Vallitalea longa: one gene and its partners. The protein of the gene in region 1 interacts with the protein of each later gene in a pairwise test. Links are inferred from orthologs where the notes say so. Each region holds a gene or a part of one and is shown on either strand. Other genes may lie near its edges. The genes, in order: rho, hfq and yhbY.

Region 1 (8,752 bases):
GTAACAGGAACTCTCTGAACACGATGCACACCACTTTCATATTTTAATTTTGAGTAAGCACCTTTTCCTGTAATCATGAATACTACTTCTTTAAAACCGCCAACACCACATTCATTAAAACTTATTAATTCAACTTTCCATCTACTTCTTTCAGCATATCTTGAATACATACGGAATAGACTTCCAGCAAATAGAGCTGCTTCATCTCCTCCAGCTCCGCCTCTAATTTCAACAAACACGTTTTTATCGTCATTAGGGTCTTTGGGTAATAATAAAATTTTTATTTCTTCTTCTATTTCAGTTAATCGTTCTTTACTTTCATTAAGTTCTTCTTTAGCCATTTCCTTCATTTCTGGATCTTCTTCTTCTTCGAGAATAGCTAAACTGTCGTCTATATTAATTTTAGTATTCTTATATTCCTTATATTTTTCAACAATGGGCATTAAATCACTATGTTCCTTCATAAGCTTACGCCATTTGTCTTGCTGACTAATAATCTCCGGATCATTAATCATTTCTGATATTTCTTCAAATTTACTTACTATGCCGTCTAATTTACCAAACATAACTACACCTCTCTATATTAAGTTAGGGAATTTATAATTATGAATATTATATTTTATTTGTAATCCCTTATTTATTATATGCACCAGCAACCACTCTATTAATACCTGCAAGATCTTTATATATTCTAATATCATCGTATCCTAGTGCTTCTAGAATATTTTTAACGTCTATACCTTGATCATATCCTACTTCATATAAAACATAACTCCTTTTCTTGGTCCTATTTTTTATTTGTCTGGAGATCTCTCTATAAAAATATAGTCCATCTATTCCTCCATCCAAAGCTTTTATAGGTTCGTATTCTTTTACTTCTTTCATCAATCCATCGATATCACTACTTCTTATATAAGGTGGATTAGATATGAATAGTTGAAACTCTATACCTTCATCTATATTTTCAAATAGATTACTTTGTATGAATTGGATTCTATCATCGACATCATTAATTATTGCATTATGTTTAGCGATATCTATAGCTTCACTTGAGATATCAACTGTAGTAGCATGTACATTTTGGCAATCACAACATATACTGATAGGTATACATCCTGTACCTGTACCAATTTCCAATATACTGGTTATATCGTTTTCTTTTATATATTTAATTGCTTCTATTACAAGAATTTCCGTATCTTGTCTTGGAATCAATACATTTCTATCCACTTTAAATGTTAATCCCATGAATTCTTGATATCCAATTATATATTGAAGGGGTTTCCCCTTAGCTCTTATATTTATAAGATTATTATATCTATCATAATCTTCATCTGATAACAATTCATTTCCATTAACTAATGTATATATTTTATCTACCTGAAGTACATGTTCCAATAATAGATTTGCATCTATTCTAGCATCAAGTACATCATTTTTAGATAGAGTCTTTATACCATCATCCAATACATTCCTTATGGTCTTCTTCATCAGTAACTAAGACCCCTTTCAAAGAAGCTATAGCAACTTCTATCTGTGAATCATCTGGTTCTCTTGTTGTCAAATTTTGTAACAATAATCCTGGTTTAGCTATAATATTAGCTAATTTTGATTCTGATCTGCCTAACCATCTGATAATTTCATAAGATAAACCAGCTATCAATGGCAAGCATAATAATCTCACTGCGAATCTTAACCAAAATGTTCTAACATCAATAATCATCAATACCAATATACTCATAAGAACTACTATCAATAAAAAGTTAGTACCACATCTTTTATGTTGTCTTGATTGTTTTCTAATATTTTCAACTGTCAATTCTTCTTCACTTTCTAAACAATTTATTGATTTATGCTCTGCTCCATGATATTGAAAGACTCTTTGTATATCTTTCATCAATGATATTATCTTTAAGTATGATAGGAATATTACAACACGTATTACACCATCAACTAGATTAATTAGATTTTCACTTGGCAATATGTCTTTTACCAACTGTGATATACCTAATGGTAATAATACAAATAATCCTATAGCTAATATTATTGACATTACCACTGAAAAACCAACTATAACATTATCTAATTTATCTCCGAATATTTTACTAAGAAACTTATCGAATTTATCAGGTTCTTTTTCCTTATCCTCTTCTTCAACTTCAAAGAATTCTGCTGAGAAAGTGAGGATCTTCATACCAATCACCAATGATTCGATAAATGCCAACATACCTCGAAACAATGGTAATTTAAAAAATTTCACTTTTTCTGAAAAACTGGTATATTCTTTTTTATCAACAATAATCTCTTTATCTGGCTTTCTGATAGCTACAGCATAGGTGTTTTTATTCTTCATCATAACACCTTCTATTACAGCTTGACCTCCTATATCAACTCTTTTCAATTTATATCACTTCCATATATTATTATTTTTAGGACTAATTAATTATAACATGATATCTTTTATTAATCTACTTTTCATTTATATATTAAAAAACCAAGAAAAAAGGGAATATGTCACATTTTAGAATTTCAAAAAAACAGAAAAATATTTACATTTAATGAGAAAAAAAGTTGAGGTTAATCCTCAACTTATCTACTTATTAGTTATTTTCTTGATTAATACCGTATTTACGGTTGAATTTATCTATACGTCCGCGAGCAGAAACTGCTTTTTGTGTTCCTGTGTAGAATGGATGACATTTGGAACAAATTTCAACATGAATATCCTCATTTGTTGATCCTGTTACAAATTCATTACCACAGTTACATTTAACTTTAGCTTGATGATATTTTGGATGAATCCCTTGCTTCATTTGTTTCACCTCTTTCAAATATTAGCCTTAATATTTATATGCCGACCTAAGTCGAACTTATATTTTAAAACAGCTTTTATATTATAACACATGAAATTACAGTATGCAATACTTTTAATTATCGTATTTAAAATAATTTATGATCTATCTGTATTTATCCAATAAATTGTTGTTGATTGTATTGAAGAAATCTTTATTGTTTTTGGATTTGACAAAAACTTTCAAGATACTTTCTGTAACTTCATCTGAACGCATATTACTACTTGCTTTTCTAAGCCTGTAAACTGCATCCATCTCTTCTTTAGTATATAGAAGGTCTTCTCTTCTAGTACTGGATTTTGCAATATCAATAGCTGGGAAAATTCTTTTTTCAGATAGTTTTCTATCAAGAACCAACTCCATATTTCCTGTTCCTTTGAATTCTTCAAATACAACTTCATCCATTTTACTTCCCGTTTCTACAAGTGCAGTAGCGAGTATTGTAAGGCTTCCACCTTCTTCAATATTTCTAGCCGCACCAAAGAATTTCTTAGGCATATGGAGTGCTGCTGGGTCAAGACCTCCAGATAAAGTTCTACCACTAGGTGGAATAGTTAAGTTATAAGCTCTGGCAAGCCTTGTAATACTGTCAAGTAATATATATAGGTCTTTTTTCTGTTCGACCATTCTTTTTGCTCTTGCCAATACCATTTCTGAAACTCTTTTATGATGTTCAGGCAATTCATCAAAAGTAGAATATATAACTTCTACATTTTCGCCCTTAATAGAACGTCTGATATCAGTTACTTCTTCTGGTCGTTCATCGATTAATAAAACAATAAGATGACAATTTGGATGATTGGTTGTTATGGCATTAGCAATTTTTTTGAGTAGCGTTGTTTTTCCTGCTTTTGGAGGAGCTACAATCATACCTCTTTGACCTTTACCAATTGGTGCAACAAAATCAATTAGTCTTGTAGCATACTCTGAAGAAACGGTTTCAAGACGAACTCTTTCATTTGGGAAGATAGGTGTCAAATCTTCAAAATTTGGTCTCTTTGAAGCATTAGCAGGTGAATCGCCATTTACAGACTGGACATATAGTAATGCTCTAAATTTTTCATTTTCTTTTGGAACTCTAATATTACCAATTATTAAATCTCCAGTCTTTAAATTAAATCTTCTAATTTGTGATGGTGATACATAAACATCATCTTCACCCGGTAGATAATTAGCACATCTAATAAAACCGAATCCATCTGGTAATACTTCTAATACTCCATAAGCTATTTCGCCACTATTTAGATCTTGAAAATCTGAAGGTACATTTTTATTAGGTTTATCCCTATGAACTTCCTTTTTGATTTCCCTATTCACTTCTTTGGCTACATTAGTGACTTCTCTTTTTATTTCTTTTTTTTCTTCTTTTATTTTAATGTTTTTATTTTCTACTTTATTAACAACATTTTCTTTATTTTTAAGTTCCTTGTTATTCTCTTCTTTTTCAACAACTTTTGGTTGAACCTTTTTTTCCTTTTTGGATTTAGGCTGTTTCATTTCTTTTTTCTCTAATTTCAATTCAGGTTGTGAGGTCTTTTCTACTTTTTTTTCTTGTTTCAATTCTAGTTCTTGTTCTGGTTTTTTTTCTGGTTCTACATTATTTTCTTCTTTTTGTTGTTTAGCTTCAACTTCTGTAAGAATTTGCACAAGTTCTGCTTTTTTGAATGTTGTAACACTTCTAATGCCAATCTCTTTTGCTTTCTTGCGAAGCTCAGCTAAAGTGAATTTTTTGAAATCTGTACTCATTAGAGCACCCCTTCCGTTTTTAATTAATTATTACTCCAACCGAAACTATGTAAATAATTATATCAAATAAGTTATATTAGTTAGACTTAAAATATTAATAAAAATTTTCCAATATAAATATTTGCTAAAGTTTGTCCCCCTAATGATTATTAATAAGCAAACATTAATAAATTAAATTTATTACAATTTAATATTTAATATATAAAATACATATTATATTAGGAATACTAATGATAAGTCATATGAATATAAATTGGACATGCTTATATTGAACTATATTTAGTTAAGATTTGTTTTAGTCCAATATCGTTTTAGTTTTAGCAATGCTAATTGTCTGTTAAATGATAATAATATAATAACTAATTTATTATATATGGAAATATCTTATACATCATATATATTATACCATAAAAAAGTAAATTAACACATTTTTATGGTAAATATTTTTATTTTTATTTAAGCTCTATAATTACTATCAAATATGTTTTTCTAATTTATTTAATAGTCTTTTGTTGGAGCTAAAGTATTTATTGAATTATATACATGGTTATTTTTCTATAACTTTTACATAACTGTTCTAAATAATCAACTCTAATCAAATTTAGTTGTTATTACTATTTTTTCCTCCTCGTTTGCATTCCATACAATATATTATAATAATCAAATTTACCTTAATAATATTCTCTATATTTGATATTCAAGTTATTGTATCATAAATAACTATAATAATGCAAATAATTCTATGCCAAAATTAGTGATGCTACTCTAAAAAATATTAGTAAAGTTGTTACATCCACTATTGTGGTAATCATTGGACTTGCCATTATCGCTGGATCAAGTTTTAACTTCTTAGCTAATATTGGAAGTGTTCCACCAATAATCGCTGCAAAAGTAGTTGTACATATTAATGTTAAACCTACCATGCCAGCTTTTAATATGTTTCCATCTGTAAAATATATTCTAATGCAGTTTAATACGCCAAGTGTACTACCAACAATTAAGCCTACTCTTATTTCTTTCCATAACACACGAAAAAAATCTGGAAATTTTATATCCCCTAAAGTAATACTTCTTATTATTAAAGTTGCTGATTGTGCACCAGCATTACCACCTGTAGACATAAGCATGGGAGTATATATTGCAAGTGCAAATTGAGCGATTAGATAATTATTCTGATCCATAACCATTTCAGTTAAATAAGCTGAAAACATAAGTATAACTAGCCAAGGTAATCTTTTTTTTGCTAATACAAGCACTGATGCATCTAAATATTCTATTTCTGTAGGCTCTATCGCAGCCATACGTTGAAAGTCCTCAGTTGTTTCTTCTTCCATTACATCAACTATATCATCAATGGTAATAATACCAACTAATCTATTCTCATTATCAACCACTGGTAATGATAAGAAATTGTATTTCTTAAACACTTCTGCAATATACTCTTGGTCATCATGAGTATTAACAGATATAACACCTTTTTCCATAATACTTGAAATAATAGTATCCTTTTCACTTAAAACCAGATCTTTTAATGATACAATACCTTCTAGTGTTCTCTTTGTACCTGTCACATAACTTGTATAAATAGTCTCTGTATCAAGACCGATACGTCGTATTTTATCCATGGCTTGATTTACTGTCATCTCTTTTTTCAGACCGACAAATTCTATAGTCATAAGACTTCCAGCTGAATCTTCTGGATAATTCAGAAACTGATTAATTAATCTACGCTCAACTGCTGTAGAATGTTGTAATATCCTATTTACTAAATTAGCAGGCACTTCTTCAATCAAGTCGATTTTATCATCGAAATTCAATTCATTTATTATATCTGCAAGTTCCTTATCACTAACTAATGATGAAATTTCTGATTGTCTTTCAACATCAAAATAGGAAAAGACCTCAGCAGCTACTTCTTTTGGCAGCAATCTAAAAATTAATAAGGATTCTTTTACTTCTATGTTTTCTAGTAATTCAGCTATATCAGCCTCTTGGAGAACTGATAATCCATTTTTTATCTCAGATAGTTGTTTGTTCCTTAATAGCTCTCTTAGTGTTTTTAAATCCATATAAATCCTCCCTTTATGTATTTCTACCATACATAAAACAAAGAGAATCTTTATTTAAAACTCTTGGTTTAAAGATGGTAGAAAATATTTAATTTTATTATGACTACACCCAGGTCCTGCGTCCATGCTACCATCTCCTTTCCAAGTTATATTTATAAATTATATTACATATAGAATTTCAGTTGAATTTTATATAATAATTGAGATTTTACATGACATGATTACTTTTTAATATTCTTTACCATATTAACTTAATTAAATAAGCTATAGAACATTTTTTCTTATCATTGTTACTTTACTACACTATTTAAATATTGTCTAGCTTTTTTTAATATATTCATTCCTTGATCACTTGGTGACAAATTACATTTTTTTCTATGCAATAGCTCATTTTATGGTATAATTTGTTATGTGAAAATTAATCTATTATATAAACATAATTTTTAGGGGGTAACCTATGAAGTTTTTTGTAATTATATTTAAAAATTTACTTGGCTATGATGGCTTAATTATTATTCTAGCTTTAGTTAATCTTTTTTATATTCTACCGAAATTAAAAAAATCTAATGCTAAGTTAGAACACTCACTACATCCAACCATATATATTCCTATACAACAGATTATTGATTCAATTAGAAAGAATAATGATTCTGAAATAGATTTACACTTATTACGTAAATTGAAAGAAGAAGAAACAAAATGTTATCATGTGTTTGTATCAATAACAACAATTTTCCCTTTAATGGGTATACTCGGAACCATTATATCACTACTTAGACTGGTTTCTTTTAGTAGTGATACAATAATGCTGAATTTCACAACAGCATTAACTTCAACTTTTTGGGGATTAGTTTGTGCTATAATCTTTAAAGCCATAGATGGAACCATATCTCCTAAAATAGCTTTCAATGATGACAATTTCAATCTTTTGATTAATAGAATAGATAGATATACTAATAAAGGTGATGAAAATGAACCAAAAAACATTTCTTGATTTAACCCCATTGCTTGACGTTGTTTTAATATTACTTTTTGCATTTATGTTAAATGTGAATGCTACTAATTCTGAGAAAGATAGCGAACTTAATGGTGAGCAACAAATAAATAGTGAGTTACAGTCTACAATAGAAGAAAAAGACGAACAAATAGCTAAGTTAGAAAATAATATTATAGAACTTAAAAATAAAGTTGATAATCTAAGTAAGGATATGGACGAAATCTCTTTTGATATCGCTAATGAAAGAGAGACGTTAATGACCGTATCTAATAATATGGCTGAATGGTTTACTAATAATAAACACACATTAGAAGAATTAGCTGATAGTGAAGATATAGGAAAATTGGCTGATGATGATTCCATACTTGAACAAATACACAAATATGAAACAATATCAAAAAAATATTTCTTTATTGATATTAAACTAAAATCCAATAAAAACAAGTTCTTTATTAATGGAAAAGATACCAATACTTATATTGCACTAGAAGAAATGACATCTGTTGAATCTAAGGAAAACAAAAAAGAACAAATAAAAGATATAATCGAAAAGATTATTGACGATAGAGAAGGTGGCTATACTTTTATACTAATTACATTAAGTGAAGAGGACCATGTATATAGATATGCATTCAATTTAGTTTGGGATGCTATAAAAGAACTGCAACAAAAACATGGTACAGATAAAATATTTAAGACTAAATACGTTTTACAAAATTAATTGAAAAGGAGAATTTCAAAATGTCACAAGGCAGAAGAAAAAAAAGAAAAGGTAAATTATTCTTAACTCTAATAATACTAGGGTTACTGGTTTTTCTAGGAGCTGATAATTTTGGGTTTAATTGGTTCAACTTCAAGATTGATTTAAATAATTCTTCTAATACTGCACAATCCAACAGTAGTAATAATCAAGAGAATGACTACATTAATATTGTTGTTAAAGATGATATAATTACATTCAATGATAAGGCAATCAGTATAGATGACCTTGAGTCAAAATTAGCTAAATTAGATCCTGAAAATACCACAATCAATCTTATGGACAATGGAGCTTATAATGAAACTTTTACCAAAATAGAAAATTTATT
Region 2 (8,539 bases), on another replicon or contig:
TCTTTTATTGATTGAACAAGTTTATTTAAGTTTCCTTTATTCGCTTTTCCATCTGTTAGTATAACTATCCTTTTATTCTTTTCTCTAGGCATCAATGCCATACTTTTCAATATACCTTGTTCTATATCTGTGTATGATCCATTTACATCTGTCACTAATACATCAGATGTAAAATCTTTAGTCAAGTTAACATCTAGTGTTGAATTTTCCCCAAATACTACAGAAGCAACACTATCATCTTTTTCTTTATCTTTAACAGCATTCCTAATAAAATCCTTTATACTTTCTTTATTCTTGTACATACTCTCTGACACATCTGATAAAAAGATAGTAGACGTTTCTTTTGATGTTCTGACGATAGATATATCTGCTAAAGCTAATATTAAAAACAGCATTACAATACATCTTATAACTGTAATTAAATTCTTCTTTAATTTATTGTTATAATATTTTTTTGATATCATTAATATCAAAAAAACTATCAACGGATATAGTATCAAGACCCATATCCTTCCAAATTCCAATCTCATAATTACACCTCTAGCCAATAATGTATTTTTTCCATTCATAAAGAATTACAACAATAGCAAGAATGATAAATAAGAATATATAATCTGTTTTCTTATTATTATTTATAATTGATTTATGATCAACACTATTTACAAACTCATTTGAATAACTATTAATAGTTGATTCTGAATCGGTATCATAATTAATAGTTATATAATCTATTTTTTGTTCCTTATCTTTGTTTTCTTGTATTAATTGATAAACACCCAACTTATTAGTATTATCATAATAAGTTATAGGATACTCTACATTTATTTTGTCTTTATAATTAGTAGGATCTATTAATAATGCTTTTTCCGTGGTACTTAATGGCTCGAAGGATATGCTTTCATTAGCATTATAATCATCCAATAATTGAATAGAGTTTCCTAATATATTAGTTAATAAACTATCCATAAGAATAGGGAAACTAACATTAAGTGGTAAATCACTATTATGTATATCAAAAGAAACAATACCGAATTTTATACCATTTTTATTTCCCATTGCTATAACACTGTCATCACCAGCATCAGCTATAGATTGCATATAGTCTTTAATATTTATCTTATTATATGTTGAAACAATGAATTTTTCATTAATCACATGTTTAGTTATATCATTTTCAACAAAATCTACCATTCTACTGTTATCGTTAAACTCTGTATCATATAATCCATCAATCTCTGGAATATTAATAAATATGAAACTACCGTCTTTCGGTAATTCATTAGGAATAATGCTGTCGAAAATATATAAATCATATTTTTCACTAGAGACATCTCTATTTTTAGATTTGAATAATTCATATTTATTAGATGCTAAAACAGCTTTTTCCATGAAAATGTTTTCTTCTGATACCAATAATATTTTTTTGGTATTGTTTTCTTTTAAGGTACTGAATCTTATATTATCTTCTTTTATTAAATCTTTCTCTTTTATTTCTCCATATATATATGAACCTTCACACACAACATTATCAAATAGAATATTCTTACTTTCATTACCCTGCAATTGTATTTCCTTACCTTTTAATAAGGAATCATTTTCATCAAAAATATCTAGATGTACGTTAACAGGAGTTTCATATCTATTAGTTATTTTTGCTAGAATTTCATAATTATTTACTGTAAGAAAAGTTGCTAAGCTATCTATACTCACATTAGAGCCAATGGAGTTGACTAAATAATTATCTGTATTCCCATTTTCAATGATTTCATCTGTTACAATAGATAATTCATAATCCTCATAGCTATCTGCTATAGAATATATAAAATCCATATTATCATTAATTTTTTTAGAACCATATGTTGGTTTTATATTATTAATTGATTTTTTTATAACATCTCTGTCAACAGCATTTGAAACATCTATATTTACTTCGCTTCCTACAGTAATTATTGTAATTGATGTTCCATCTATTAATCCGTTTATCTTTTTATTTGCAACCTCTTTTGCATAATCTAATCTCGTCTTATTTTTATTATACTTGGCATTCATACTTGCACTATTATCTATAACTATAATCTGTGCATTATTAGTCTCGTGTTTTTTATAAAAATAAGGATTTGCCAATGATAATGTAATGAGTATAACGACAATTATCTGCAATATCATTAATATATTCTTTTTTAACTTCTGCCATGGTGTACTTACCTCATCATCTTTTAAAGCCAAATCCCATAAAAAAGTACTGGAAATTTCTTTTCTTTCAAAATTCTGCTTCAAAATATACATTAGTATAACGATTGGAATAAGAAGCAACCACAATAAAGCATAAGGATTACTAAACCTCATATTGATTACACATCCTTTTTATTCAACATGTAACATTAATTCTATAACATTGTAAAAGTATTGATTAAATCTTCTAGAATAATCTTTTCAACTGTATCTGATGAATTGATTCTTATATAAGATGCACCGTATTTGTTACAAACGTTATTAATATCATTACTATATTTTTCTAATTTTTCATTGTATTTTTTTAGTAAGTTAGGAGTCATGATAAGATTTTTTTCTTGTCCAGTTTCACTATCAACCAATTTAAATCTTCCATCTATAGTTGGGGCAATCTCTTCTGCTGATAATATATGCAATACCAGTATTTGCTGTTTATTATAAGTTAAGAATTTAATTACATCATCCAACTCATCATTTGTAAATAAATCCGATAAGATTATACTTATACCGCTACCCCTAAAATGTGATCTTTTCAACTTAACGAAATTAGATTTTTCTGCATCGAATTTTATGTTTTCTAAGTAATTTATATATTTCATAAAAGAATTTTTACCTTGTCCAAGAAAAATGTTGCTTTCATTTGATACAAGAGGATTTATTAATACTTTATCTAAATTATTAAGTGCTATATAGGAAAAAACAGCAGCTAACTGCAAAGTTACTCTATTTTTATTATAAAAAGCCATTGACTTACTATTATCTATAAATATGTTAAAAACAGCTTCTTTTTCTTCCATAAACAATTTTATATATAACTTCTTGAATTTTCCATAAGCATTCCAGTCAATTCTTCTGAAATCATCTGAAGGAACATATTTACGATAATCTGAAAATTCAACTGACATCCCCTTAGCTTTTGACTTCCTGCTTCCAGCAGATCCATATGCCGCTGTATTTTTAATACATACTGATAACTTTTCTAATTTACTCATAAAATCGGATGTAAAAATTTGTTCATTCATAATAAACCTCTACTTCCTAGACTTTTATTTCATTCAATAACATTCTTATGAATTCGTCTTCATTAATCCCATCACTAATAGCTTCAAAGTTCAAAAATATTCTATGCCTTAGACAAATAAGAGCGACATACTTAATATCATCAAAAGAAACATTATACCTGCCTTCAAGTAAAGCATTAGCTTTCGCCGATTTCAGTATCGCTTGTGCTGCACGTGGACTAGCTCCATATTTGAGATACTTTTTAGTAATCTCAGATGCATTAGGTAATTCACCATGAGTTGCAACAACTAGTTTTAGAGCATACTCTTTAACATATTTAGCTATAGGAACTTTGTTAATGATATTTCTTATATCAAGTATATCATTTCCAGATATTATTTTGGAAGGTTCACTATAATTCCCATCTACAGTTAAATCCATAATCTTAGATAGTTCATCCAGATTAGGAAATTCAACCATAACTTTGAACATGAATCTATCTAATTGAGCTTCAGGCAATGGATAAGTTCCTTCCATTTCTATTGGATTCTGAGTCGCTAGTACCATAAACGGCTGAGGTAACTTATATGTATTTTTCCCAACAGTTACTGTCATTTCCTGCATCGCTTCCAACATGGATGATTGAGTCTTAGGCGTAGCCCTATTAATCTCATCAGCTAATAACAAATTAGCAAATACAGGACCTTGCTGGTATTCAAAATACCCTTTACCATGATTATCTTCTACATACATATTAGTTCCAACAACATCAGCCGGCATTAAATCCGGGGTAAATTGTATTCTTGAAAAAGATAGATTCATAACTTTAGCAAGTGTTTTAACAAGCTGAGTCTTTCCAAGACCAGGTACTCCTTCGAGTAATATATTTCCACCTGTCAAAATTCCTAGAAGAACTTGTCTTATAACATCTTCTTGTCCAACAATTCCTTTGGCAATTTCTTTTTCAACTTTATTTACCTTGAGTTTACAGTCTTTTATGGTACTCTCAGTAATTTCCATTATCATACCTACTTTCCCAAAATTTTATTTTGTAACTTTATATTAGCGTATAGTCAAACATAACCTTTTTTCAATGTATGTATTATCATATTGAGATTCATCTAATATTTTTTCAATAAGATAATTACTTTAAACTAAATTATAACTAACCATCTTAAATTCTACATGATTAGCATTAAAATTATACATAAAAATGATTAAAAAACAATTAACTTTTTATTACTAAATTGAACTTATTAATATATATTATACTCTTTTTCATATTAGAAAACTGAAAAAATCACAATATATTATTCCTTTTTTAAATTCAGAGTAAAATTTTGAACTAATAATTAATACAATATACTAAGAAAAATTTAATTATTAAAATAACAAGGTTAACTATTTTTCTAGCCAACCTTGCTTAATATTCGATTATCACTTTTTAGTATTATTTTTAACATTTGATAATGTTTTTTTATTAAATATACTTTATTCTTTTGGATGTAGCTCTGTCAAGAATTCCATTATACCTTCTGCCACAGATTGAGCTAAATTTTCTAAGAAATCTGCATCAGTTAATCTCTTAGCATCTTCTAAATTAGTAGCATATCCCATTTCAAATAAGACTGATGTCATAGTAGTCTTTCTAATTACATAATATGCCCTTGTCTTCTGTTCACGTATTTTAATTTTCTCAATTCCCGTTTTCTCTGTAAATTTAGTAGATATCATTTTAGCTAATTTATCTGCTGTAGTATTATATTCTTCTCCTTTATCACAATAATATATATCATATCCATTGGTACTACTGGATTCTTCAAATGCATTAATGTGTAAAGATACAAAAACATCAGCATTACTTTCATTAGCTTTTTTTACTCTTTCCTCTAACTTAACTTTATATATTTTATCTTCTTGTATTTCATTATAATTTTCTGTTCTTGATGTAACTACATTATAATCATTAGCCTTTAATATCTCAACTACTCTATTGGAAACATCTAAGACAACCTTACTTTCCGTAACATCCAAACCAAATTCTTTAGGGGATGCTGTTCCACAATCAGAGAAGCCATGTCCAGGATCAATAAAAACTGTTCCTACTCCACTATATATTGGGTTTTTATCTTTATTGATATTTTCACTTTCATTTTCTTGATTAGTTACTTCTGGTACTACTGTTTCATCAACCTTCTTAGCTTTTTTATGTAATATAGTAAAAAGCAAAATTGGTATACATATGACTAGTAATAATATGATACCTGCAATTACTCTATTTCTTTTCTTCTTACGATTTGCTATATAAACTTTTTCCCAATGCCTAACAGCTTTAGTACTTACTTCAAGTTTATCAGCAATCTCTTCAACTGTTTTATTTCCATTAATGATTAATTTAACATTATTAATCTTAACATTATTATCTATTTTTTTTACCATCGCTTTCATCCTATTAAATTATTTTCACTTAATATGTCATAAAGTGTCAAACGAAACGTCCCAATGTCATATAATGTATTCTAAAAAACTTTTCAATTACTTCAATATAATAAAACATTGCCAACATTAGCAATTATAACCTATATTTAAATAATCGAAAAGTTATTACTCATTATCATTCTATTGTAACACTTTTATTGTCTATCATTCTTTGTAAAGCTGTCATAATACCGAATTTTGCATGATGCCATGATAAACCGCCCTGAAAAAAAACTGTATACGGGGGTTTTATAGGTGCATCAGCACTTAACTCTATTGATGAACCTTGTACAAATGCGCCCGCTGCCATAATCACTTCTGAATCATATCCTGGCATATCCCATGGTTCTGGTGTTACATAACTATCTACTGGAGATGCAGCTTGAATTCCTTGACAAAAAGCAATTATCGCTTCAGGTGATCCCAGATTAATAGCTTGTATGATATCATGTCTACTTTCATCTTTATCAGGTATTACCTCATAACCTAACTTCTGAAAAACATTAGCAGCAAATATAGCTCCTTTTAAAGCACCTGCTACAATTTGTGGTGACATGAATAATCCTTGAAAAAATTGTTGATTAAGTCCAAGGGTAGCACCTATTTCTTTTCCTAATCCAGGAGCTGTCAATCTAACTGCACAATTTTCTATATACTCTTCTTTACCAACAATATATCCGCCAATTGGTGCAAGTCCACCACCTGGATTCTTAATTAACGAGCCTACTATCATATCTGCCCCTAAGTCTGTAGGTTCTATTTTTTCCACAAATTCTCCATAACAATTATCAACCATACATATTATGTCACTTCTTACACCTTTAACGCATGAGATGATTTCTCCTATCTGATTAACAGATAGCGTAGGTCTTGTATCGTAACCTTTTGATCTTTGGATAGTAACAAGTTTCGTTCTATCATTAATAGCGTTTCTAATCCCATCAAAATCAATGCTCTTATTCTCTATCATATCTACTTGATTATAAGTAATATCATATTCACTTAGTGAACCTCTGGTTTCTCTAATACCTATAACCTCTTCTAAAGTATCATATACTTTACCTACTGGTGATAATATTTCATCGCCAGGTCTTAAATTCGCTGCTAAAGCAACTGTAAGTGCATGAGTTCCAGATATTAATTGTGGACGCACTAAAGCAGCTTCTGCATTAAATACAGAAGCATACACACTTTCCAACGTATCTCTCCCAAGATCATTATAACCATATCCGGTTGTTGCAGCAAAATGTACATCACTAACTCTATTTTCTCTCATTGCTGAGAGCACTTTTAGTTGATTATACTCTGCAATTTCATCAACATCTTTAAATCTATCAATCAAACCATTTTCTATTTCTTGACAAAAGTTATAAACCTCTTCTGAGATGTTTTGCTTTTGATACATCTTTTGTAAAAAATTAGTCATTTATCTATACCTCTTTATTCTTCAATAGATAAGGATACTTCTCTTGAAGGAATAACAGTTGATATAGCATGTTTATATATCATTTGTTGTTTACCTTCTGTTTCAAGAATTACTATAAAATTATCAAATCCTTTTACATATCCTTTAAGTTGAAATCCATTTGTTAAATATACCACTACGATTGTCTTGTCTTTTCTTACTTGATTTAAAAATAAATCTTGTAGATTAATTGGTTTACTCATTAACTCGCCCCCATTAGTATATTATTTTAAATTATATATTAATTTAATATTACTTCCTTAAACATATAAAGATCTACTTGTACTGACCTTAAGATACTCCACATGTATAGGACATTTACTCTAAGTAGGATATTAAGATTTCTATCTATTTATAAAATCTTAACAAAGCATAGCTTATTGGTTCTAATAAGAATAATAAATTTATATAATTTAATTTCTTTTGTATAATTTTTAACCTCATTACTATTGTATTATATAATTCCTAATTCTTCAATATCTTTTAACATTTTATTTAAAATTAATTCTTTATTAAAATTATATTCGTCAACATTTATCCATCTAACATTCTTTTCTCTTTTGAACCAGGTAATTTGGCGTTTTGCAAAATGTCTTGTATCTCTTTTTAATATATAGATAGCTCTATCTAAGTCATATTCACCATCTAGGAAACCGTAAATCTCCTTATATCCTAATCCTTTCATAGAGACTAGATCTTTTGTATACCCCATATCTTTAAGTTTTTCAACTTCATTTACCAAACCTTGTTCTATCATTATGTCTACTCTTTTGTCTATTCTTTCGTATAATAATTTTCTGTCCATATTTAATACATAAAATGCCAAGTTGTAATCAGATTCTTTTTGTGATTCTCTTTCATTATGAACAGAAATGGGCTTGCCCGTTTCTCTATAATATTCTAGAGCTCTAATTACTCTTTTTAGATTATTAGGATGAATCTTATTATACGATACAGAATCAATTTCCTTTAACATGTTGTGTACATGTTCATTACCTAATCGTAAAGCCTCTTCTTGTAACTGATTCCTATATGAATCATCCTTACATGTATTATCAAAATCAATATCATATAAAACTGATTGAATATAAAATCCAGTACCACCTACCATAATAGGTATCCTATTGATATCTACAATCTTATTGATAGATTCTTTGGCGAGATTCTGAAAAATATTTATATTAAATTCTTCATTAGGATCCAATATATCTATTAAATGATGTCTAATTCCTGAAGTTTCTTCTTGGGTAACTTTTGCTGTTCCAATATCCATATGTTTATAGACTTGCATAGAATCAGCAGATATAATTTCACCATTTATATTCTTTGCCAGCTTAACCGATAAATCAGTCTTTCCAACAG
Region 3 (6,776 bases), on another replicon or contig:
GCTGGGATATTTAATGGAGATTTAATATTAGTACAACAACAAAATCAAGCGCAAAATCAGGATATCGTCGTTGCACTAATTGATGATTCAGTTACTGTAAAAAGATTTTTTAAAGAAACTGACCATATAAGATTACAACCTGAAAACAGTACAATGGATCCAATCATTGTTGAGGATGTTACAGTACTTGGTAAGGTTGTTGGACTTTTTAGAAGATTTTAAGTTAAAAAGCTGAGTAATTATTATATTACTCAGCCTTTAGAATTATTATCTAAAATACACTTATTCTTCAATTAAACTCTTAACATCTATATTTTTACCATCACTCCATATTCTTTCTAAATCATAGAATAACCTATCTTCTTTGCTGAATATATGAATTATGATATTTGAATAATCTAATAGAATCCAACTTGCAGAATTATAACCTTCTATTTGTTTAGGTTCATAACCATTTTTGGACAATATTTCTTCTGTCCTATCGATTAAAGCTTTTATATGACTTTTATTGTTACCATGAGCTATAATAAAATAATCTGCAATAACAGTTAAATCTCTGATATCTAGTACTTTAATGTCCTCTGCCAATTTGTCATCTAATGCTTTCAACGCTATTTTTAATATATCTAAAGAATTGTCTGTGTTTTTATCCATATCTATTTGCCTCCTGTATAATATAGAATATTGTTATAATATTCATAAGCGTCCATTGTTAATGGAACTATATAATTATTGCTAGCTCTTAAATAATCTATAGTATCTGATAATATCATAAATAAAGCTTTATCTAAATCCTTATTAGCTACTTCTCTAATTTCTTTTAGATTTGGAGCTTTATCTCTACCAGGTTCTATGTAATCAGATATATAAATAATTTTTTCTAAGCTGGTCATATTTGGTTTCCCTGTAGTGTGATAAGTTATTGCATTAAGTATATCTGTATCTTTGACTTCATAAATGTATTTAGCCACTACAGAGCCTATTTTGGCATGAATCAAGTCAAGATTATTCAATTCTTCACAGCTTAGTTCTATATTATATTTTTTACATATTTCTATTTTTTTATTATCAGATAAATTTTTAGCGCAATCATGTAGTAAAGCTGCTAATCTAGCTTTATTTATATCTACATTATGAAGCTTCGCTAATAAAACTGCTGTTTTTTCAACTCCTAACGTATGATCATATCTATTCTTATGTAATTGTTTCTGCAATTCATTTCTAATTGCAGTGAAATCATAATTACTTTGCATATATCTTATCCCTTCTAAAGGTCATGATTATCATACACAAACTATATATTGCTATATAGTTTGTTAATACCAATATATTTTTCAACGTTTTCTGGTAATAAATATCTAATTGATAATTTATCTTTAACTCTATTTCTTATTTCTGATGATGAAATTTCAATGTCCGGAATACGAACCAATGTAATATTTGCATCATATCTCGTTTGTAACATATGGATTTCATCATTAAGTTGTATATCCGTATAAGTAGCACCTCTATTAGCAACAATAAAATTACATATCTTGAATAATCTCTTATGATCTTTCCATTTGACTAAGTCGAATAACGAATCCGCACCTATTATAAAATAATAAGTATTGAAAGGGTATTTATCATTCAATTCATCTATTGTATCGACAGTATATGTGTTACCTTTTCTATCTATTTCAATAGTAGATAATTCGAATTCATCGTTATTTAGTATTCCTAATTTAGTCATATTTAGCCTATGTATTTTATCTGAAACTTTTCTATTGGATTTCAAATAAGATACTCCAGAAGGTATAAATAATATTTTATCTAATTTCATGTTATCCAAGACATATTGTGCTAATATCAAATGGCCATAATGGATAGGATCAAATGTACCTCCCATTATACCAATTAATTGTTCACTCATAAATAACCCTTCAATCATTATTTAATATAATTAATAAAATACTATAAAATCTTTAATATTATTATAAAAACTCATTTTTTTATTATTAGAGAATATTTCAGATACTTCATCTAGTGAATTAAATGGTTGGTCTTCCCTAAAATCAATGATATCATCAATAATATCAGCTGGTAGTCTTAGATATTGGTATTTATTGTCTTTGTACACTCTTCCATAAATATTTTCTAATTCATATTTTGATGCTGTATTTATATTAGTATACAAAGTAAAGTCTGAAGCATATTTTTCATAATCGAATTTGATATACTTACTAAATTTGTATTTCTTCCTACTCTTAATATATTTATCAGCTTCTTTTCCATCTATATCGAATAATTCTGCTGCTTTATATCTGTCAGTAATATTAATGTTAATATACTCTGGCAACTCAGACTGTGAAGCATATATATATGTTTCTACCATATCATAATATTTAGATGGAATTATATTTTTTTTATCAAGATCTTTTTTACTTACATATGGTTTGTTATCAATTATCTTGTCAACAAGTTTTTCTTTACTGGAATCACTAATATCAATACACCCAAATAGAGATAGAAGCTCATTTTCTTTTGCAGTGTTTAGATTGGTAAATAATGATAAGTTATCACTATAATATAAAATTTCTCCTCTAGTCAATAAATCTTTTTTCTCTAATTCGCCTAAAGACTTAAAAATATATCCTTGCTTATCTCTTTCTTTTACTATATCATAAGACCTCTTTGATGAGATAGTACAGGTTCTCCTGATTTGTCTAGCTGATGCAGTATTAAGATTGATTACTTTTACATCATCTTTATCCTCATAATCAGTTAATGTGTATAATGATATGTATTCCTCTATATCATTAAATTTATTATACATATTGGGAACTTTTCTAATATCATTAATGCTGTCTAGAGTATTAAACAACCTATAGTCAATAATATTGTTTGCTAATTCTTTTCCAATTTTAGTATTACCAAACAATGATCTCAATTCTTCAAAAGATGCTATTTTAATATTACTGACAACTGACATTTTGTTTCGGTTTTTATCAAACCATTCTTTAGTAAAATCAGAATTAACAAATTTGATTTCCTTTATATCATTAAATTCATTATGCTTTCTATAGTTAACTATAGAATATGCCATTTCACTAGTTGTATCATCTAAAATATCCATTAATTCTTCACTAGTTGCAGTATTGATATTAACACCTACTAATGCTTTTTTTCCTTTATAATTATCCCAAACACCTTTATTTTCTGTTATGGCCATGTTTTGAGCTTTTACTAAATCATCATATTGTTCTGCTTTTTCAAATGAGGTATCAGTTTTAGCTAGTCCTAATTCAAGCAACTCCTCACTTATAGACTTATTTGCTGCTAGATAGACGTATTTATACTCATATCTATCTATTTTATCAAAAGTATCATTATTAGAATCAGGGAGTAACATAACTCTTTTGCCTAAAAGTTGATTATAAGTATACTCAGTAGCTTTCATTGAAGAATCTGTATCAATACCAATCATTTTAATTAGTTTTGTACTTTTATCTGAATTACTATTTTCTTCAATAACTTTAATTGCTTCACCACTAATAACTTCTACAACTTTAGCTAAAGTTATATCTACATCATTATATGAGATGGATCTAGCCATAGAAGAAAAATTATTACAATTGATTGCTACTATTACCATTATGCTTATTATAATAATATTAAATATTTTTTTCATGTAAACCCCTCATTTCTTTTTATCATTCGTAAGTTAGCTGTAATTATGGTAATATGATTTTTGGATTTTCTTTAGATTCTCTATACAGTACTATCTTTCTACCAATCTGCTGTACAACATCCGACCTTGTTCTTTCAGATAGGACATAGCAAATATCTTTTGGTGTGTATAAACAATTCTTCAGTACATTGATCTTAATTAATTCTCTAGCTTCTAATGCATCTGAAATTGCTTTTGTAACTTCTGGAGTCACTCCAGATTTTCCTATTTGAAATATTGGGTCTAAATCATTTGCCAATCTTCTCAGATAAGCTCTTTGTTTACTAGTTATTTTTTCCATTATATTTTCCTTTCATTAATTAACATTGATTATAAATCCATTTATTGATTATTAAAATAATATTATTTGTAAAAGTCAAATTCCAAATAATACATTTTAACTGTATCACCCTCTTCAATGCCAAGACTTTCTAACTCTTCTATTATTCCATTTTCCCTTAAGAATTTTTGAAAGAATGCAAAACCTTTTTCAGTTTCAAGGTTAGTATAACCTAACATCTTTTCTATTTTGGCACCTTCTACTAAGAAAGTATGATCTTCTAACATTTCAACTGTAAAACCATCTTCCTGTACTTCTTGTTCGTCTAAGAAATATTCTTGTTCATATATAAGGGTTTCTTTATCTAATTTACTTAATAAATCATTAATATGGTATAATAATTCTTTAACACCCTTACCAGTTACTGCTGATATAGGAAATACTTTAATTCCTTTGTCTTCAAATTCGTCTTTCAATTCACATAAATACTCGTCATCTTGCATTACATCTATTTTATTAGCTGCTATTACCATTGGTCTATTAATTAATTCTTTATTAAATGTTTCCAGTTCATAATTTATCTTATTAATATCTTCTACAGGATTTCGACCTTCTGTTGAAGCAACATCTACTATATGGACAATAACTTTCGTTCTTTCAATATGTTTCAAAAATTCATGTCCCAGCCCAACACCTTCTGAAGCTCCTTCTATAAGTCCTGGAATATCGGCAATAACAAAACCTTTCCCACCACTTATATCGACAACTCCTAGGTTTGGGTTTAGTGTTGTAAAATGATAATTGGCTATTTTAGGTCTAGCATTAGTTACTCTTGATAAGAAAGTTGATTTACCTACATTAGGAAATCCTACAAGACCAACATCTGCAATTGTTTTTAATTCTAGTATAATCCAAAGATCTTTACCTGCTCTACCTGGTTGAGCATATTTGGGTATCTGCATAGTAGGTGTAGCGTAATGTTGGTTACCTTTACCACCACGACCACCTTTCAAAATGACTTCTTCCATACCTTTATGAGCCATATCAATTATAACTTTTCCTGTCTCAGCTTCTCTAATAATGGTTCCAAGTGGTACATTAATTATTAGATCGTCACTGTTCTTGCCATGCATTTTATTTCCTTTACCAGGTTCACCACTACGAGCTTTGAAATGTTTTTTATGTCTAAAATCATATAAAGTATTCAGATCATTATCAACTCTGAATATAATGTCTCCACCTTTACCACCGTCGCCTCCATCAGGACCACCGTTAGGTACATATTTTTCACGTCTAAAACTTACACAGCCGTTTCCGCCGTCACCTGATTTTATATATATTTTTGCCTGGTCAACAAATATCATTTACATCTTCCTTCCTATTAGGAATAATCACGATTTATGGATTATTATTAAGCTATCATGAGCTTAGCATATTTTCAATCTATGTGTATTATATTATAAAATTAATATATTTGAAAGGCATTTTTAGATTAGTAGCCTAAAAATACTAAATAGCATACAATTATAGTATTTATTAATTACAGTATCTATATACCCTTATAATCAAATAAACACAACTACTTGTTTAAAGAGTAAGAACCAAGAGGCTACGCTTTATAAAAGATTTCAAGGAAAATAGAAAGTAGAACTTTCTTATTTAAATAAAAAAAGTTTCAAATGAAGACCATTTGAAACTTTTCACTAACATTATTGAGCTTTTGGATATACAGAAACTTGTTTTTTGTCTCTGCCTTTTCTTTCAAACTTAACTACTCCATCAACTAATGCAAATAAAGTATCATCTCCACCTCTACCTACATTTTCTCCTGGATGAATTTTAGTTCCACGTTGTCTATATAAAATATTACCAGCTTTTACAGTTTGTCCATCAGCTTTTTTAGCGCCTAATCTCTTTGACTCAGAGTCTCTACCGTTCTTAGTAGAACCAACTCCTTTTTTATGAGCAAAGAATTGAAGGTTCATTTTTAACATACTTACACCTCCTTGATAACAAGAGTAATATAATCACTACCATATTCTTCTATCATTGATTCTATACCTAATACCATTGATCTCAGTAATAAATCAGATTCATTACTTACTTCATCTAATATCTTAAATGAAATATATCCTATTTGTTCATCATTTGAACAGTCATATATATCATCAGTAAAATTCTCAATTGAATTAATAGTATTAATAGTTAATACTGATATTGCAGCACAAACTATGTCTTTACCATACTCAGAATAACCTGCGTGACCACTTAATTCAAAACCGTTTATATGATTGTTATTTGTAAATACATCAATATTAATCATAATCGTAATTACGCATTAATCTTATCAATTTTTACTTGAGTATAAGGTTGTCTATGACCTTGTTTCTTATGATAACCTTTTTTTGCTTTGTACTTGTAAACGATAACTTTTTTGTTTTTACCTTCTTCTTCAACTGTAGCAGTTACAGTTGCGTTATTTACAAGTGGGCTACCAACAGTTAAACCACTGTCATTAGATACCATTAAAACTTTGTCAAATGTTACAGTTTCTCCAGCTGCTGCTCCTAGTTTTTCAACTCTGATTGAATCACCTTCAGCAACTTTATATTGTTTTCCACCAGTTTCAATAATTGCGTACATTTTGGCACCTCCTTTTATCAAGACTCGCCGAATACGGTGTTTCCTAAGAAACTTTTTAACCTCTTCGTGCGGCTATACCACTCAAAAACTTTACCATAATTCACTATGAATGTCAAGGATTTTTCCAGTTTTAACAATAAAATA

What was found.
Region 2: the proteins of rho (region 1) and hfq interact in binary tests that used the Escherichia coli proteins (3 or more experiments, as listed by UniProt). The link is inferred for Vallitalea longa from one-to-one orthologs.
Region 3: the proteins of rho (region 1) and yhbY interact in binary tests that used the Escherichia coli proteins (3 or more experiments, as listed by UniProt). The link is inferred for Vallitalea longa from one-to-one orthologs.

What each region holds. Positions count from the first base shown.
Region 1 is NZ_BRLB01000001.1:597,779-606,530, forward strand. What follows is about bases 2,279-5,218. They hold rho (transcription termination factor Rho), read right to left. Parts: upstream 4,599-5,218; coding sequence 2,958-4,598; downstream 2,279-2,957. Other genes in these bases: QMG30_RS02570 (DUF1385 domain-containing protein), read right to left, coding at 2,279-2,401; rpmE (50S ribosomal protein L31), read right to left, coding at 2,601-2,813. In the rest of the region: prfA (peptide chain release factor 1), read right to left, coding at 1-566; prmC (peptide chain release factor N(5)-glutamine methyltransferase), read right to left, coding at 634-1,491; more of QMG30_RS02570, read right to left, coding at 1,460-2,278; mgtE (magnesium transporter), read right to left, coding at 5,339-6,667; QMG30_RS02590 (MotA/TolQ/ExbB proton channel family protein), read left to right, coding at 7,125-7,661; QMG30_RS02595 (coiled-coil domain-containing protein), read left to right, coding at 7,639-8,385; QMG30_RS02600 (hypothetical protein), read left to right, coding at 8,406-8,752. UniProt on the Escherichia coli protein: Facilitates transcription termination by a mechanism that involves Rho binding to the nascent RNA, activation of Rho's RNA-dependent ATPase activity, and release of the mRNA from the DNA template.
Region 2 is NZ_BRLB01000007.1:172,736-181,274, forward strand. What follows is about bases 5,767-8,493. They hold hfq (RNA chaperone Hfq), read right to left. Parts: upstream 7,381-8,493; coding sequence 7,153-7,380; downstream 5,767-7,152. Other genes in these bases: QMG30_RS13110 (methionine gamma-lyase family protein), read right to left, coding at 5,849-7,138; miaA (tRNA (adenosine(37)-N6)-dimethylallyltransferase MiaA), read right to left, coding at 7,632-8,493. In the rest of the region: QMG30_RS13085 (VWA domain-containing protein), read right to left, coding at 1-530; QMG30_RS13090 (vWA domain-containing protein), read right to left, coding at 541-2,346; QMG30_RS13095 (DUF58 domain-containing protein), read right to left, coding at 2,388-3,254; QMG30_RS13100 (AAA family ATPase), read right to left, coding at 3,271-4,254; QMG30_RS13105 (N-acetylmuramoyl-L-alanine amidase family protein), read right to left, coding at 4,726-5,673; more of miaA, read right to left, coding at 8,494-8,539. UniProt on the Escherichia coli protein: RNA chaperone that binds small regulatory RNA (sRNAs) and mRNAs to facilitate mRNA translational regulation in response to envelope stress, environmental stress and changes in metabolite concentrations.
Region 3 is NZ_BRLB01000002.1:126-6,901, reverse strand. What follows is about bases 2,358-5,186. They hold yhbY (ribosome assembly RNA-binding protein YhbY), read right to left. Parts: upstream 4,002-5,186; coding sequence 3,714-4,001; downstream 2,358-3,713. Other genes in these bases: obgE (GTPase ObgE), read right to left, coding at 4,073-5,186; QMG30_RS06190 (helix-hairpin-helix domain-containing protein), read right to left, coding at 2,358-3,670. Outside these bases: transcriptional repressor LexA, read left to right, coding at 1-222; rsfS (ribosome silencing factor), read right to left, coding at 283-654; bis(5'-nucleosyl)-tetraphosphatase (symmetrical) YqeK, read right to left, coding at 657-1,253; nadD (nicotinate-nucleotide adenylyltransferase), read right to left, coding at 1,295-1,912; more of QMG30_RS06190, read right to left, coding at 1,943-2,357; more of obgE, read right to left, coding at 5,187-5,350; rpmA (50S ribosomal protein L27), read right to left, coding at 5,699-5,983; QMG30_RS06170 (ribosomal-processing cysteine protease Prp), read right to left, coding at 5,986-6,312; rplU (50S ribosomal protein L21), read right to left, coding at 6,321-6,632.